One region of the Priestia aryabhattai genome, then DNA from elsewhere that is predicted to be linked to it. Evidence: a T-box and tRNA genes for the amino acid it is inferred to sense, from the RefSeq annotation. Region 1 holds a T-box; the other holds one or more tRNA genes.

Region 1 (8,727 bases):
TGAGATTTCATAACTTGCTGATTAGCAACTTTATATAATCTATGCTTCGAACCGAAGAAACCTTTAGCTAATTTTAAAACTTTTTTACGACGTTTGCGTGTTACTGTACCGCCTTTTACGCGTGGCATAATTGTTTACCTCCTGTATTGTTTCTATCTCAACCCAAATTACTTAATGTTATCTAATAAGTGACGGATACGTTTGAAGTCACCTTTGCTTACTAAAGAACCTTTACGTAATTTACGCTTTTGTTTTGTAGATTTGTTAGCGAATAAATGGCTTGTGTAAGCACGAGCACGTTTTAATTTACCGCTTCCAGTCTTTTTGAAACGCTTTGCAGCGCCACGATGTGTTTTCATTTTTGGCATGGGGTGTTCCTCCTCGTTCTATTACTTTTCGTTTTTAGGTGCCAAGACTAAGAACATGCTGCGGCCTTCCATTTTAGGAGCCGATTCAACTGAACTTACATCTTCGCAAGCTTGTGAAAAACGTTCAAGTACTTTTTGGCCAATCCCTTTATGAGTAATGGCACGACCTTTAAAGCGAATAGACGCTTTCACTTTGTCACCTTTTTCAAGGAACTTGCGTGCGTTACGAAGTTTAGTGTTAAAATCATGTTCATCAATTGTTGGACTTAAACGAACTTCTTTTAAGTTTACAACTTTTTGGTTTTTACGAGCTTCTCTTTCTTTACGTTGTTGCTCATAACGGAATTTACCGTAGTCCATAATACGACATACCGGCGGTTTCGCATTTGCAGCAACCATTACTAAGTCAAGATTTACTCGTGAAGCAATTTCTAATGCTTCATTTTTTGATTTAATTCCTAATTGTTCACCGTTTTGATCAATTAGACGAACTTCGCGAGCTCGAATGCCCTCGTTTACCATCATGTCCTTGCTAATAAGTAGCCACCTCCAAGGTTTAATGAGCGAATACGCTTGCTTAGACCGATTATTAACTCACACAAAAAAGTGTGAGTACATACTGCACCCACACTTCTATCGTTTTAATTAAGATACGATGTACCTGCTAACTGCTCTATGCGTCACTCAGGTGAGAAGCGGGTGCTTCTTCTTCTGTATAAACAAGTATTCAATTACTTAAGCTATTATAGTATCAACAAAGACAAAAGTCAATGATTTCGTTCTTTTTTCACAACAAAAGTTATTGTATCAAAGGAAAAACATTTATGCAACAGTTTTTTATAAATGTTAGATAAAAAAGCAGAGAATTTCGATTCTCTGCTTTTTCCATTAACGAGATGCTTCTGCTTTTACATTTTGTAAAAAGGCTTGGAAATTCACTGTTTCTGAATCCTGCTCACCATATTTACGTACGTTTACTGCTTTATCCTCTACTTCTTTATCCCCTACAACAAGCATGTAAGGAATTTTTTGCATTTGAGCCTCACGGATTTTATAGCCAATTTTCTCATCGCGAGAATCAAGTTCCACACGAATACCCGCAAGCTGAAGCTGTTCTTGCACTTCTTTTGCATACTCAAGGTGAACCGTAGGTGATACCGGAATCACTTGAACTTGTACAGGTGCTAACCACGTTGGGAAAGCTCCTTTGTATTCTTCGATTAAGAAAGCTACAAAGCGTTCCATTGTTGACACCACGCCGCGGTGAATAACAACAGGTCGATGTTGTTTTCCGTCTTCTCCTACATACGTTAAATCAAAGCGTTCAGGAAGTAAGAAATCCAATTGAACTGTAGATAGCGTCTCTTCTTTACCAAGAGCCGTTTTAACTTGAACATCTAGCTTTGGACCGTAGAATGCCGCTTCGCCTTCAACTTCATAATAATCAAGGTCAAGTTCATCCATTGCGTCTTTTAACATGCTTTGTGCTTTTTCCCACATTGCATCATCATCGAAGTATTTTTCTGTATCTTCAGGGTCACGGTAAGATAGACGGAATGAATAATTTTCAAATCCAAAATCTTTATAAACCGCTTCAACTAAGCGAACCACACGAATAAATTCTTCTTTGATTTGATCCGGTCGTACAAAGATATGCGCATCATTTAGCGTCATGCCTCGAACACGCTGAAGTCCTGATAATGCTCCTGACATTTCGTAGCGGTGCATCGTTCCAAGCTCAGCAATACGGATTGGAAGCTCACGATAGCTGTGAATACCTTGTTTGTAAACCATCATGTGATGAGGACAGTTCATTGGACGAAGAACCAGGTCCTCGTTATCCATTTCCATTGCAGGGAACATGTCATCTTGGTAGTGCTCCCAGTGGCCAGACGTTTTGTAAAGTTCTACACTTCCCAGCACTGGAGTGTAAACGTGCTGATAACCAAGGCTTACTTCTTTATCTACGATATAACGCTCGATAATACGGCGGATTGTCGCACCTTTTGGAAGCCATAAAGGCAGACCTTGTCCTACTTTTTGAGAGTTTGTAAATAAGTTTAACTCTTTACCAAGTTTACGGTGGTCACGTTCTTTTGCTTCTTCAAGAAGACGAAGATGCTCGTCTAAATCTGCTTTTGTAAAGAATGCTGTACCGTAAATACGCTGCAGCATTTGATTATCACTGTCTCCGCGCCAATAAGCACCAGCCACGCTTAATAGTTTAAATTCTTTAATTTTGCCTGTTGACGGCACGTGCACGCCTCGACAAAGGTCAAAGAATTCGCCTTGTTGGTAAATCGTAACCTTTTCACCTGCTGGAATCGCATCGATCAATTCAAGTTTTAGTTCATCGCCGACTTCTTTATAAAGTTGAATTGCTTCTTCCCGAGAAACTTCTTTTCGTTCAATTTCAATATTTGAATTAACGATTTTTTTCATTTCTTTTTCAATTTTACCTAAATCTTCAGGAGTAATTGAATCTTCCATATCGATATCATAGTAAAAACCATTTTCAATGACCGGTCCTACACCTAGCTGTACTTTTGCATCTTTGTATAAACGTTTGATTGCTTGAGCCATTAAATGCGCTGTACTATGACGCATAATTTCAAGCGCTTCAGGAGCATCTTGCGTAATGATTTCAAGACTGCCATCTTGTTCGATTGGCGTACGTAAATCCAGTAGCTCGCCGTTTACTTTACCTGCTAATGCTTTTTTCTTTAATCCCGGGCTAATAGAAGCCGCAATATCTTCTGTTGATGATCCTTTTGGATACTCTTTAACAGCTCCATCAGGAAATGTCATTTTGATTACTTCTGACACAACTTTCCACTCCTTTAACATAACTGAATAAACTTTTTGTAAAAACAAAAAACTCGTCCCTTATAAAAAGGGACGAGTTGTGTATACACGCGGTACCACCCTTGTTTCCTCTTCGTATCTTGGATAACCCAAAGAACCCGAAGCGGCTCGAGGTTTTATAACGGAAATTCCGTCAGTAATTACTAGAGACGCTGCTCGTTTACTACTGAAGTTTAGAGGTGGTAAGAATATATTCCGTGTTAGGAGATTTTCAGCCTAGATCTCCCTCTCTACAAACCGTAAATATACACTCATGTCCTCATCATAACTTGTAACATATAGCTGTTTTTCAATATGCATTTATTATATTCATTTTCAAAATAGAAATCAACCTTTCACGTTATATTTTGCTTTTGATCAAACGGAAATTCATTTTTTTCGTATAACATAACTTTTTCTTGGAAGATATTTTGAATGGTATAAACAAAATCATGATCATGCTGGTCGCTATACAGATGAATAGCAGCTGGAGATAAACTTAGCAAAGGCGCGATAATAGTTGAGTCTATGTATAATGATTCTTGTTCAGATAAAAAGGCCTCTGCTAGAGCTGCACATTCACGTTCAGGAACATATCTACTGCTGTGGTCGTACAATACAAACTTGTTTTTATTCAAGTGCATCACATACACATCACCTGTAGATGACTGTCTTTCATTAGCTGCTTGACGCAGCTGATGAATAAGAATTTGATAGTCTTGTTCAAGCTTATATTCATCAATCGCCAGCTCAGCATAATAGCGCAGCCGCTCTTGATATTCTTTTAAACGGAATTGGAGAAAAGACTCAAAGGTGAATGTTACATTATGAATGAAGAAGTCTTGAAGAGCCTGGCGGATAAGTAATTCTCTTGGAAGAGAAAATGTTTTTTGCGGAATTTCGCCTCTCTCTCCTTCCATAATCCCCCCCATAATTTGAAGCAGCAAATCTTGCTCTTCCTCTTCTGAATAGAAAAATTGTTCTTTTAATATGTTTACCATCATCTTTTTTTCTTTCTTTTTTAAAATCACGTGCGTTAATACCGGTATTACCATGTCTTGTAAAATGGCCTCTCTATTGTATGTCTCATCAATTACTAAAAGCTGATTATTCACCAACTTCAAGCACTGTGAACCATATGATAAAGCGCTTCGCTTAGCGCATAAAGACTCATATACAACGACTGCGTCTTCTACATATTTAAAGAATATTTTCATTCCTCATAGCCCCCCTTTGGACACGCTTTATTAATGTATATGGGGCAACATGCAAAAAAATGAGCAAGTCGTTACAAGAAATGTAAAACGACCTGCTCATCTATTTCGTTTATTCTCTCCATTCATTTCAACAGGAATGGCTAGAGACTTAATTCGTTCCATGACACGAGCGGCTTTGAGCTCTTCCTGCTCGCCTCTTTGTGTATAAGTCAAATGATGTTGAAGCTCTTTAAAATTTAAATTCGAACTAAAAAATGTCGGCAAATTTTCAAGCATGCGGAACTGCAAAATCGTGCCCAACACATCGTCTCTCATCCAGCTCGTTACGGATTCTGCTCCGAGATCATCAAGCATAAGAACCGGTACTTTTTTGACATACTCTATCTTCTCATTGAAGCTTTGATCTTGAAAAGAACCTTTTAACTCACGCAAAAACTCCGGGACATAAAGAATTGTAGATTTCACTTTCTTTTCGGCTAACGCATTGGCAATTGCTCCAAGAAAATAAGTTTTCCCCACACCAAACGAACCGTGTAAATATAAAGCTTTCATTTTCTTATTTGGCTCATATTCTCGCACAAAATCTCTTACTAGTTTAATGGCTTCAAATCTTCCCTGCTCAATTTCAATATCAGACATTGTTGCCTGTAAAATTTCTTTGGGCACATACATACACTGAATAAAAGATTCTTGTTCTTTTCGCTCCTCTTCTTGCACTTTCCTAGGACAGCGTTCATACTGCAAATCAATGTTACGGCCTTTCACAACCAGCTGAGGGTGGTATCCCTTCACCATGTTGACACAGCTTTGCAGAGAAGGGCATTTGTCACAGCATTTGCTTTGGTCAATAAATTCATGCATCTTCATCAAGCCTCGGTCAACCATTTGCTCATCTAACTCATGGCGATGCTCTTGCAGAAACGTTTTAACTTCGGAATTAGACAGGATACTGTTTTTTAATGCTTCTAAGCGTGCTTTAAAATCCTTTTTGTTCACTAACTGGTTTAGCGAATCATTGATAGGCTTCATCTTTTTCACCTCATCTCTATCATACCTGCTTTTTATTCTTTATGCTTTTGTTTTAACTCTTTATCTAACTGCTTCAGTTCTTCTTGTAGCTTTCGTTTTTCTTCTTCAAATCCGTCCACTTCTTTTGAAGGCTGCTTTTTCTCTTCTTTTTCTTCATCGTTCAGCCAATCTGGCACCATTTCTTTACGCACAATCTTTCGTCCGGCTGTTTTTTTATTTTGCTTTGCTTCCGTCCAATTTTGATATTCTTTCTGTTCATTTTTAGCTAAATTCATGGCATCTTGAACAGTTTGTACCTTTTTGCGTGCCCAGTGTCCAGCAATTTTCTCTACATAGCTCTTAGATAATTTCATATCGGATCTTAGCATAACATAGTAAATCAGAACATTTACTACCCCTGGTGAAAGCTTTTGATTAAACATCACTTCTTCAATCATTTGAAGGTCTGCTTTGGATGGCTCTGCTCCCCCTGAAAACTCAATCAACAGCTGTCGGGGGGAAGTCACTTCAAGCTGTTGAATGAGCTGCTCTTCCTTCGTCTGAGGCTGCTTTTCCTGCATGGTACGAAGCATAGGTGGCTGAATTTGTTCGCTTAGATTTGGAAGTGCTTCTCCATTCTCAAATTGGTAAAAGGACTGTGCTGCTTTTCTAAGCAATTCAACATCAACTTGATCGTTCTCATTTAGCGAATCGAGCACCACATTTTTCATTTGAAGAGGATCGATGCCGTATAAAAAGGCTAGCTTTTCAATCGCTTGTTTTACTTTAGATGTAATGGACCTTTTCGAAATCATTGAATCTGTTAGACCTGCTAAAAATAAGTCAAAATCAAAGGAATCCGGGCTCATCTCAATAGAAGCGCGTTTTGAGGAATCCATAAAGTCCGTTTGAGCATCAGGAGAAAATACCTCCTTGCTTTCAGACTGAAAACTTGGAGCCAGCTCCGTTGCTTTAACTGATTTAAATACATCGTTAAATGAATGCGTCACATCTTTGAACGATTGGTCATCAACGAGTGAATCCGAAAAATAATTTTTTACTTTTTGAAAGATAGATTTTCCTAGTCGGTTATATAAATATACATTTAACACGCCATCGTTAAAGAACTGATGGGGCGTAAGAGGAGGAATGAGCTCATAAATGAACACACGAACATCATCTTCTTCCTTAATATATGTTTTTAACAAACCAATGCCTTCTAATTTTAACCGCTCATGGTAAATAGCTTTCAAATTAATTTGCATCATTGACATTAGATGATGATGCGTGGACTCTTTTCCCCATAAACGATCTTGTTCCAGCTCGCTCCATAACGTCATATACAAACCAAAACACGTCGTACCCACCAACGGCTGATAGAGCATTGTTAAAATCTTTCGGTCGTATTCCTGCAGTATGCCGTTCGAACGAACAACATAACGATCGACCGGTATCATTTCTTTCCAGTGTTGTTCTTTCATGTCGTTCCCTACCTACTTTTAAAGTAATAGAAATGACAAAAAAAGAGCCTAAAGAATACTTCAATAGCTCTTTTACAGTCGTTCCTTCTTAATCAAATCTTTTAATTCATCAATAAATACATTGATGTCTTTAAATTGTCGGTATACAGAAGCAAATCGAACATAAGAGACTTCATCGATAGCAGCTAATCGCTCCATCACCATTTCTCCTACCACATCTGACTGCACCTCTGATGTACCCTGACTGCGCAGCTCCGTTTCAATATCGTGTACAGTATCTTCTAATTGTTTTAAGCTTACTTGGCGTTTTTCACACGCCTTAATTAACCCTCGAAGGATTTTGTCTTTGCTGAACTCTTCTCTCGCTCCATCTTTTTTTACAACAATTAACGGAAGTTCTTCTACTTTCTCAAAAGTTGTAAAACGATAGTGACACTCTTCGCATTCACGTCTTCTACGAATAGAGCGGCCTTCTTCTACAGGGCGCGAGTCCAGCACTCTCGTTCCATTGTAATGACAGGATGGGCACTTCATATTCTCAGCTCCAATAATAAACCTTGTTTTTCTTTTTATTTTCTCTCATATAAGTTAATTTTCATCTATGTTAGCCGGCTATTCGCCATTTATTATGATTGTTATCATCATTTCCTTTAACAAACAAGATGCTATATTAAAGGATTTACTTTATTCCATCTTATAGAAAACAAGGCTTGAATACAAGTAAAGGAAAAGGAATTTCCCCATTTTATTTCCTGAAATTCAAAAATGATAAGGAACTTACGAAGAAAGAGGAATAAGTTTTTGATCAAAGCTCTTATAAAGCGTACGTACAAGTTCTTTACTAAAACCAAAATCAACTGGCATCACTTTTGACTCTGTTGTAGCAGAAAAATCGATAGCGGTTTCAAGAGGACGTACGCTAATAATGGTAATGACAACAAAAGCTTTTCTTCCTTTTACAACGTTTAAGCTAATTTCTCCTCGCTCTTCATACGCAGCAAGTATCTCTATCCCTTGCATGTGCTTCAATACTTCATGAACTTGCTTAAATGCATTCCCAGCCGTTGTTTTGTAATAATGCGTTTTTAGAGTTGGATCTGAATGGTGATCGCTTGTTTCTACATGATTAGAAAATAAAGATTTAACTGCTTGTACTACCCCCATGTTGTTATCCCCTTTGTTTTTGCGTATTAAAAATGTATATACTAAAAAGAGGTGTGTAATACACCTCTTAACTTACGTAATCAATCAACACTATTAAAGTGCATTCACTTTAGTTTGTTTTACCTGAACAGGACCCATTCCACGTGGTAATTCAATTGTTTCACGTGTCTGTGCACTTAGAGCATCTGCAATATAATCTGCTGCGATTGTAGGATCTAAATGACCACAAGTATAAACATCAATACTTGCATAACCATGCTCTGGGAAGCTGTGAATCGTTAAATGTGATTCTGAAATAATAACAACGCCACTTACACCTTGAGGTGCAAATTTATGGAACGCTACTTCGCGAACTTCCGCACCAGATTTTAAAGCTGCATCAACAAACGTTTTTTCAATATAATCAATATCATTTAACTTATCGAAATCGCATCCCCATAATTCTGAGATGACATGACGACCCATTGTTTCCATAATGATATTTCCCCCTTTAACAATTTTTAATCGTTAAACATGAAGTTCTTTCGCCATATAGCATGTTAACTACCACGGGGGAAAGTTAGTCCAAAGAGGTCCTAACCCTTTAAGTAGCCACATCACCGAAAGGTACACAAGAAGTTCACGAAACATAGTATACTTTGTTTA
Region 2 (8,727 bases), 820 kb from region 1:
ATACGGAGGGAAGAACTGCTGGTCGTCTTTTAAGACTTTTAAACCAAACTGTTTGATTTCAGGATCCGTTGCGTAAGCATCAAGCATGTTAATATCGCCTTTTTCTACAGCGCGATAGCGAAGCTTGGGCTCCATCGTTTTAATATTCGGGAAGGTAAGGCCATATTCTTTCTGAATGCCTACATAGCCGTCTTCACGATCTTTAAACTCAAGCGTCAACCCTGCTTTTACTTTATCTCTTGCATTTGCCAAATCCGAAATAGTCGTTAGATTATTTTCTTTTGCAAATTCTTTTGTTACTGTCAATGTGTACGTATTATTAAACTTCATTGGATCTAAATAGACAAGGCCGAATTTCTTTTGAAATCCTTCTTTTGCTTGATTGTACACCTGTGTTTCATCTTTGCTGTCCGGCTGTTCCTTTAGATGCGTCACAATGGCTGTACCCGTATACTCAGGGTACAAATCAATCTCCTTGTTACGCAGAGCCTCAAATACAAATACCGTTTTTCCAAGTGACGAACGCAGATTTACTTTCATATCGGTTTGATCTTCAATTAATTCTTTGTACATATTAATTAAAATATCTTGTTCTGCGCCAATTTTCCCTCCGATAACAAGGTCTGGTTTTGTTGCGCTCATCGCAGCAAACGGAGAAACAAGAATGAGTATTAATACGATAATCATAATGAACGAGCGTTTTTTAGATCCTTTTTTAGCCGAGTGTTCAATCGTTCGCAGAATTCCATCGAAAATAAGCGCTAATAATGCTGCTGGAATGGCTCCTAATAAAATCAAACTATTATCACTTCGGTCAATACCAAGCAAAATTAAGCTTCCCAGTCCGCCTGCTCCGATAAGAGCCACGATTGTCGCTGTACCAATAATCAGTACCATCGCTGTGCGAATTCCAGCCATAATGACAGGAAGTGCAAGAGGAAGTTCTACTTTAATTAATCGTCTCCACGAGTTCATCCCCATCGCTTTGGATGCTTCAATTAAAGATGGGTCCACTTCTTTAATTCCGGTATATGTATTTCGTACAATAGGAAGAAGCGAATATAAAAACAGTGCAATAACCGCGGGAAAAGTTCCAATTCCGACAAGAGGAATTAGTAATCCTAATAAAGCGAGTGAAGGAATGGTTTGCAGTACGGCTGTTACCCCAATGATAGGTTCAGCAATGCGGTCATGCCTCGTTAAGTACAGCCCGAGCGGCACTGAAATTAACACGGCGATAACAAGAGCCAGTACTGAAATTTGGATGTGTTCTAGAAGAGCTTGAAACAGTGTGTCTCCCCGTTGATCTAATAATGTGCTCAGTGTATTCATTACAGCGTTCCTCCTTCTTTCATTTTATCAGAAAGAAACGCTAATAGAGTTTTGCGCGTTACAACGCCAATGCGCTTGCTCCCTTTTTTCACGGCTACTGCTTCATGGTCGTAAAGGGCGTCCATTGCTTGCTGAACAGTGGCGGTTGAAGCTAACTCTTCAGTTGCTTCTACGTCTGGTTGTTCACTTTTTTTTACAAACATATCCAATGTCTCAAATAAAGCATTGCCTTGATTTCCAATAAACGTTTTTACAAATTCATTTTTAGGCTTTTGAATGAATTCTTCCGGCGTTCCAACTTGGACAATTTCTCCATCTTTCATCAGGCAAATACGATCTCCAAGCGTCATCGCTTCGCTCATATCATGCGTAACAAACACAAATGTTTTTTTGATTTTTTCTTTTAAGCTAATAACATCTTGCTGAAGCTGTTCGCGGCTTAACGGATCGAGGGCACTAAAGGGTTCGTCCATTAAAATAACGGGAGGATCAGCTGCGAGGGCACGTGCTACACCGACACGTTGCTGCTGGCCACCTGAGAGCTCAGACGGCTTTCGGTTTCGATACTGCTTTGGGTCTAGTCCTACCAAGGTAAGCAGTTCATCAATGCGCTTTTTGATTTTATTTTTCTTCCAATGCTTCATCTCGGGTACAATGGCTATATTTTCGGCAATGGTCATATGAGGAAAAAGAGCAATCTGCTGCAAGACATAACCAATGTTCCAGCGTAACTCATGTATGTTGTGGTCCGATACGAGCTTATCTTTTATGTATAGTTCTCCTTCGGTAATATCATGAAGACGGTTAATCATTTTTAAGGTGGTTGTTTTCCCACACCCACTCGGACCAATTAAAACGAAAAACTCCCCTTCTTTAATTTCTAGATTAATATTTTTCACGGCAGTTGTACCGTCTGGGTATTGCTTTGACACATTCTTAAACGTAATCAAATTATCGTTCACACTCCCTGTTGAAATTTAACCCCTAGTTTCGTGTACCCAATACTTAGAAGCAATAAACATTCTTTTAAGAATATTTTTAAATATGATTCATAAGACTTAGTGGAAAAGATACACATGTTTTCTAACAGCTTCCTAATAAAGCTATCAAACTGTTAAAGTTTTCACAAGGTGAGGAAGAATAATTTTAAAGCCAACAAAAATAAAAAAACCTCCTTTCAACAAGAAAGAAGGTTTTTTAGTATGCTAGCGACAGGGATCGAACCTGCGACCTCTTGCTTACCATGCAAGTGCTCTACCTACTGAGCTACACCAGCGTCTTGGAAAATTATATCACGTTTAAATTCATTTAGGAAGCGCTTTTTTAAATTTTTTTATTGGTATATTCTCTAATTTGCGTCTTCTGAAATTCGCACTTTCTACAAAGTTCCATATTTTATGTTAGAACTCCTTACATAAATTGTGTGAATTTTCTTTTTCTATATTACCCTTAGTAAAAGAGCTTACAAAAGAAGGGAAGAAAATAGATGGAACAACAACCAACCATGACCAAATCAAAAACGGCAACTCCCTACCCAAGAGACTGCACGTTCAGCCTAGAAGATTGGACGACGCTCGCCAAGTATTGGTACCCCGTCGCACGCTGTAGTGATGTAACAGAGAAACCAACGTCCGTAAAGTTACTAGATGTAAATCTAGTTCTATACCGCACCACAAACAAGGTTGTAGCGGCTCGTGATTTATGCGTTCACCGAGGTACACCGCTTAGCATGGGCTGGGTGGAAGATGATGAGATTATCTGTCCTTACCACGGCTTCCGCTATGCAACAGACGGCGCATGCACGTCGATTCCAGCTCACCCCGACGCCAACATTTCTCCCCGCCTGTGCATGGCCGTCTATCCAGTTATTGAACGATTTGGATTAGTGTGGACTTCCCTGACAGGAGAACAAGATAACCTGCCTTATTTCGATGCGTGGGATGACCCTGATTTTCAGCAAATTGTTTGTCCGAGTTTTGATATCATGGGTTCAGCCGGTCGTCAAATGGAAGGCTTTTTAGACGTAGCTCATTTTGCTTGGGTTCACACGGACACGTTTGGCGATCGAAACAACGCTTTTGTGCCTAAATATAAAGTAAGCGAAACAGATTATGGGCTTCATGTAGAATATACGAGCACCGTGAGCAATTATTCTAAAGAACAGCAGCATTTAAATCCACCCGATTTTAAATGGCTTCGCGTCTTTGATGTTTATCCGCCGTTTACAGCTACATTAAAGGTTTACTTCCCGCAAGGCGCAGAGCTGTGGATTATGAACGCAGTCTCTCCTATTTCAGCCCGCGAAACGCGTTTATTCGCGCCAATCGCTCGAAACTTTGACAAAGATTCGAGTGTCGAAGGTGTGTATGACTTTAATCTTCGCGTCTTTGACGAAGACCGTGAAATGGTTGAAAACCAAAAGCCTGAAGACTTGCCTTTAGACCTGCAGATGGAAGCGCATATTATGGCTGATCAAACGTCCATTGGCTACCGGAAATTATTAAAGAAAATGGGCTTAAGCTTTAGATATACAAGCTAAAAAAATCCCCGCTGTCTAAGCGGGGATTTTTTTTTATTTAGCAAACTGCTCGCGTCCTGCTTTTTCCTTTACCACTTCATCTTCACTTGCTGGCGTTGCGCGTTTCATAAACAATGAAAGAATTAATGCAACCACCACTAGTACTACTGAGACGGCAAACGCATCGTTAATTCCTTGCACCATTGCCTGCATCCCAATTTGTTCTTTGATTTGAGCTGCCCCGGCTGCCGTTGCATTAGCTGACCCTGCTCCGCTCATTGCATCTTGAGCCAGCTCTTTTGCATGCGTAGCTGTACGGTTTGACATCACCGTTACTAAAAGAGCCGAACCAATAGCTCCCGATACTTGTTGAAGCGTATTATTCATCGCAGTACCATGCGGATTAAAGCGCTGCGGCAGCTGATTTAACCCGTTTGTCATAACCGGCATCATAACCATAGACATTCCGAACATGCGAAGCGTGTAAAGCGTAATGAGCGTTGTATACGTCGTATTAAGCTCTAAGTTACTGAAGAAATACGTCGTAACCGCTGTAATAGCTAGACCCGTTACAGCCAGTGCACGCGCTCCGAATTTATCAAATAATTTTCCGGTAATCGGTGACATCACACCCATTAATAACGCACCCGGAAGCATTAATAGTCCTGAATGAAGCGGAGAAATGCCTCGTACGGTTTGAACATAAATTGGCATTAACAGCATCGCTGAGAATAATGCCATTGTGATCACCATTGAAATCGTTGACGATAAAGCAAACATTGGATATTTAAAAATGCGGAATTCAAGCATAGGTGTTTCTAACTTGAACTGACGCGTAATAAATAAAATCAGAGCCACAGCTCCTACGATAATTGTGCCGTACACTTCCATAGAATCCCAGCCTTTATCTCCTGCTGAGCTAAATCCGTATAGAAGTCCTCCAAATCCAATTGTAGATAACACAAGGGATAAGAAATCCAAATTGATTTCCACTTTTTCTTTTTTGTCTTTTAATAGGAAGAAAGCGCCTATTAATACAATTGCCGCAATCGGCGTAACAAGGTGGAACAGCATTCTCCACTCATAGTGTTCAATTAGCCACCCTGATAATGTAGGACCAATTGCCGGAGCAAAAATCATAACTAAACCGAAAATCCCCATCGCAGCTCCGCGTTTTTCTAATGGAAAACTTGTTAGCAATACGTTCATTAAAAGCGGCATCATGATGGCCGCGCCTGATGCTTGAATAATACGAGCGGTTAACAATACAGAAAATACGGGCGAAGCACCGGCAAGTATCGTTCCTGCTGTAAATAAAGTCATCGCCGTTAAAAATAATCCTCTGACAGAATAGCGCTGAATTAAAAAAGCGGTAGTTGGAATCATAATACCATTCACCAACATATAACCAGTAGAAAGCCACTGGACAGTTGACGTTGTCACATCTAAGTCTTTCATGATAGACGGCAGCGCCACGTTTAATAACGTTTCATTCAACAATGAGATAAAAGCGCCAATTAACAAAATAGCAATTATGCCATACGGCGGCTTTTCCATTTGATTTATTGATTGACTCATTATTGTACCTCCTTATACTTTAAGTTCATTTTTTTAGACACATGTTCTACATAGAGTATGTTATACTCTGAGTTCAATTTATGCAAGCGAAAAATCCTGCGTTAATACCCTTTACTCATTCGACTTTTTTAGTCCTATAATCCTTTTATATCAATATATCGACGGGATATCGCTAATCCGTTTTAAAAAGAACATTTGTGTAAACGCTTTAAATCATGTATCATAAAGTTGGACCATGAGTCTAATTTTTTTATATTTAGGTGATAATAATGAATAATCGAAAGCAGCAAGTTGTGAAAAATGCACACCATCTCTTCGTTGAAAAAGGATTTCAAGCTACATCTATTCAAGACATCATTGATTATAGCGGCATTTCAAAAGGAACATTCTACAACTATTTTTCATCAAAAAATGAATTATTAATCGCTGTTTTTACATGGCTTCATACAACCATTGAACAAGAGCGCAATCAGCTGTTGGTTGGTAAAAGCCTGACCGATATAGATGTATTTATTAAACAAATCGATGCGCAGATGAAAAACCATCATAAACATAAATTTTTTACATTACTTGAAGAAGTATTTGTTTCCAATGATCCTGATTTAAAGTCATACATAAAAAAAACCCAGTTTATTGAAGTAAACTGGATTTATAAACGGTTCATTGATTTATTTGGACAAGAAAAGAAACCATATCTACTAGATTGTGCAATTATGTTTCTTGGTATACTTCATCGTAACTTTCACTATAATTTTATGGTTAACGGCACAAATACTGACCCACATGAGATCATAAGCTACAGCGTCAAGCGCTTGTTTCCTCTTGTAGACGAAGTAGCAAGTTCAGGAGACATTTTGCTCGATCCGCAAACAATCAAAGAATGGCTTCCATCCTGCCCGAATACCAGAAATCAAATAGAACAGGACATTTCTACAGCACTTATTGATTTAAAAAAACAAGTTCACAAACAATTTACTGATGAATTCGAACGTCAAAAATGCACAGAGCTTATTAGCTTTATTGAAGAAGAGCTGTTTAAACAATCGAATCCTCGCAAGTTTGTTGTTGATAGTGCTCTTCATTCCTTAAAGCAGCTGCCTGTTAACAAAAGTAAAACGAAGCTAGAAAAACTGCAGGCGATGATTGATCAGTACGTGAGTGAACTTCATTAAATAAAAAGCAGTCCTAAAGCTGCTCTTTATTCGCAAAGGGGAAATTGAAGTGAAAAGCACGTTTCTTTTCCTTTTATGCTAGACACACTCACTTTTCCCTTCATATAATGAATAATACTGAAAGATACCATCGTTCCAAGCCCCGTACCTTTTTCTTTTGTTGTAAAGTACGGTTCGCCTAACCGATTGATTTGTTCTTGCGTCATACCGCAGCCTGTATCGATAATATCAACGATAACAGCCCCGCCTTCTTTTGCTACTTTAACGGTTAACGTGCCTCCATTTTGCATGGCTTCAATACTATTTTTAAATAAATTGATTAGACACTGCTGAAGCTTTCTTCTCTCTCCCATTACGAAGAACTTCACTTCTTCATCAAATGTAAAATCAATAGCGACTCCATTCATATTGGCAAGAGGCGTCATAATATGGGTGACATGATGAATTTCTTCTGAAATATTCATTTTTTCATTTCGTTCTGGAGCGGAATTGGCAAACAGCAAGTAATCATCAATGATTTCTTTTGCACGGTCTAGTTCATTAATGGCAATCGAAATGTAGCGTTTTTTAGCGGGTTCTTTTTCATCTTCTTGCAGCATCTGCATAAATCCTCTGCTTGCTGTTAGAGGATTTCGCACCTCATGAGAGATGCTGGCGGCTAAATGACTGACAATTTCTAGCTTTTCTGCTTTCATCAGGCGCTGCAGCACTAATAAATTTGCTCGTATCGCTTCCCATAGTACGGTAATCACGAACATTCCTGCGACATCTAAAATCGCGAACTGAACCCACACGCTAATAGGGATGCTCGTTACGTGTAAGACAAAAATAGATACAAGCATAGCTAATAAAGAACCGATTACACTAAGACATGTGCTTACGATAATTCTATTTTTTAATGAGAAATGTAAAAAGTATTTCGTTATGAAAAATAAAGGAATGGATAAAATCGGAAGAGCAATTAATGTTGATAAAAATCCTACATCGTACCCGCCAATTAGCAAGCGCAGCAGTAAAATAAAGACAAAAAGCAAGCTTCCTAGCGGCCAGCCTCCATATAACGTTCCTAAAATATAAGGGATTCTTCGTAAATCCATTCGATAATCATCCGGGACATAAGCTCCGTTAACCGGAAACAAAAGGCAAAAGGTAATAGCTAAAATCGGAAATACCGCGATATAACGATCTTTCCACCAATGAATTTTTTTAGCATACTTAATCAAATAAAACATCTGCACTAAAAACAGCGCCAATAAAATAAATAAAAAATTAATTAACAAATCTTTTGTGACAAAACTCATGTATTCACCGGTCTTTCAAATCAGATAAAAATAAACTCTTTTATTGCATCTACATTTGTAACACAAATTAGAGCGTAATCATAGATAAATAAACGTATTCTATTTACTTTTTTATAACTTCCTATGACTTTATCGTCCGTTCCCTAAAATAGTGAAGGCTAAGAAAACCTTTTCAACTTCACTAAAAATATTCAGAATTTTATTTACATATGAGTGATAATGCTCTATAATCAGATCAATGTACTTGGTTTTGAGAGTAGGAGGACGAAATATGGAACTATCAATTACCTTAATGGGATTATTCGTTGGAACCCTTGTAGGCTTAACGGGGGTTGGAGGAGCCGCTTTATTAACGCCTTTACTGATTGTACTCGGCATTAACCCTTCCATTGCCGTAGGAACAGATCTTGTCTACAATTCTATCACAAAATTATTCGGAGTCGCTCAGCACTACAAACAGCGAACCATTAACTTTAAATTAGCAAAATATTTAGCCATCGGAAGTATTCCGAGCGCTGTGCTTGCCATTGTCACACTTCATGCATTTCCATCTTTTCACGAGCATCAAGAAACGATTATTAAGCACGCTCTTGGGTATGTAATGACACTGGTTGCAATTTCAATTATCTTTCGCGTCTTTTTTGATAAACTAATTCGGCCAAATCGTTTTCAGGAAATGGACTTAGATCAGAAAAAAGGCTTAACAATTGGAATTGGCGTAGTCTTTGGATTCATTGTCGGACTAACATCGATTGGTTCGGGCTCATTATTTGCGATTGCAATGCTGTACTTATTTAAGCTAAAAACATCTGAGCTGGTTGGAACT

The links. The T-box of region 1 lies ahead of thrS (threonine--tRNA ligase). A T-box ahead of a tRNA ligase gene usually reads a tRNA of that ligase, here a tRNA-Thr.
Region 2: it encodes a tRNA-Thr, which carries the amino acid that the T-box ahead of thrS (threonine--tRNA ligase) is inferred to sense. The anticodon was not compared.

Annotation. Positions count from the first base shown of each region.
Region 1 covers NZ_JAMBOQ010000001.1:1,120,161-1,128,887, forward strand. The annotation lists gene rplT (50S ribosomal protein L20) at 1-128, opposite strand, end outside; gene rpmI (50S ribosomal protein L35) at 168-368, opposite strand; gene infC (translation initiation factor IF-3) at 390-893, opposite strand; ribosomal protein L20 leader region at 963-1,085, opposite strand; gene thrS (threonine--tRNA ligase) at 1,257-3,215, opposite strand; T-box leader at 3,260-3,508, opposite strand; gene ytxC (sporulation protein YtxC) at 3,569-4,429, opposite strand; gene dnaI (primosomal protein DnaI) at 4,526-5,458, opposite strand; gene M3225_RS05830 (replication initiation and membrane attachment family protein) at 5,491-6,918, opposite strand; gene nrdR (transcriptional regulator NrdR) at 6,991-7,452, opposite strand; gene M3225_RS05840 (cytosolic protein) at 7,696-8,082, opposite strand; gene speD (adenosylmethionine decarboxylase) at 8,176-8,556, opposite strand.
Region 2 covers NZ_JAMBOQ010000001.1:304,472-313,198, forward strand. The annotation lists gene M3225_RS01595 (ABC transporter permease/substrate-binding protein) at 1-1,332, opposite strand, end outside; gene M3225_RS01600 (ABC transporter ATP-binding protein) at 1,332-2,282, opposite strand; tRNA gene M3225_RS01605 (tRNA-Thr) at 2,536-2,608, opposite strand; gene M3225_RS01610 (aromatic ring-hydroxylating oxygenase subunit alpha) at 2,819-3,871, shown strand; gene M3225_RS01615 (DHA2 family efflux MFS transporter permease subunit) at 3,905-5,428, opposite strand; gene M3225_RS01620 (TetR/AcrR family transcriptional regulator) at 5,698-6,600, shown strand; gene M3225_RS01625 (ATP-binding protein) at 6,627-7,901, opposite strand; gene M3225_RS01630 (sulfite exporter TauE/SafE family protein) at 8,173-8,727, shown strand, end outside.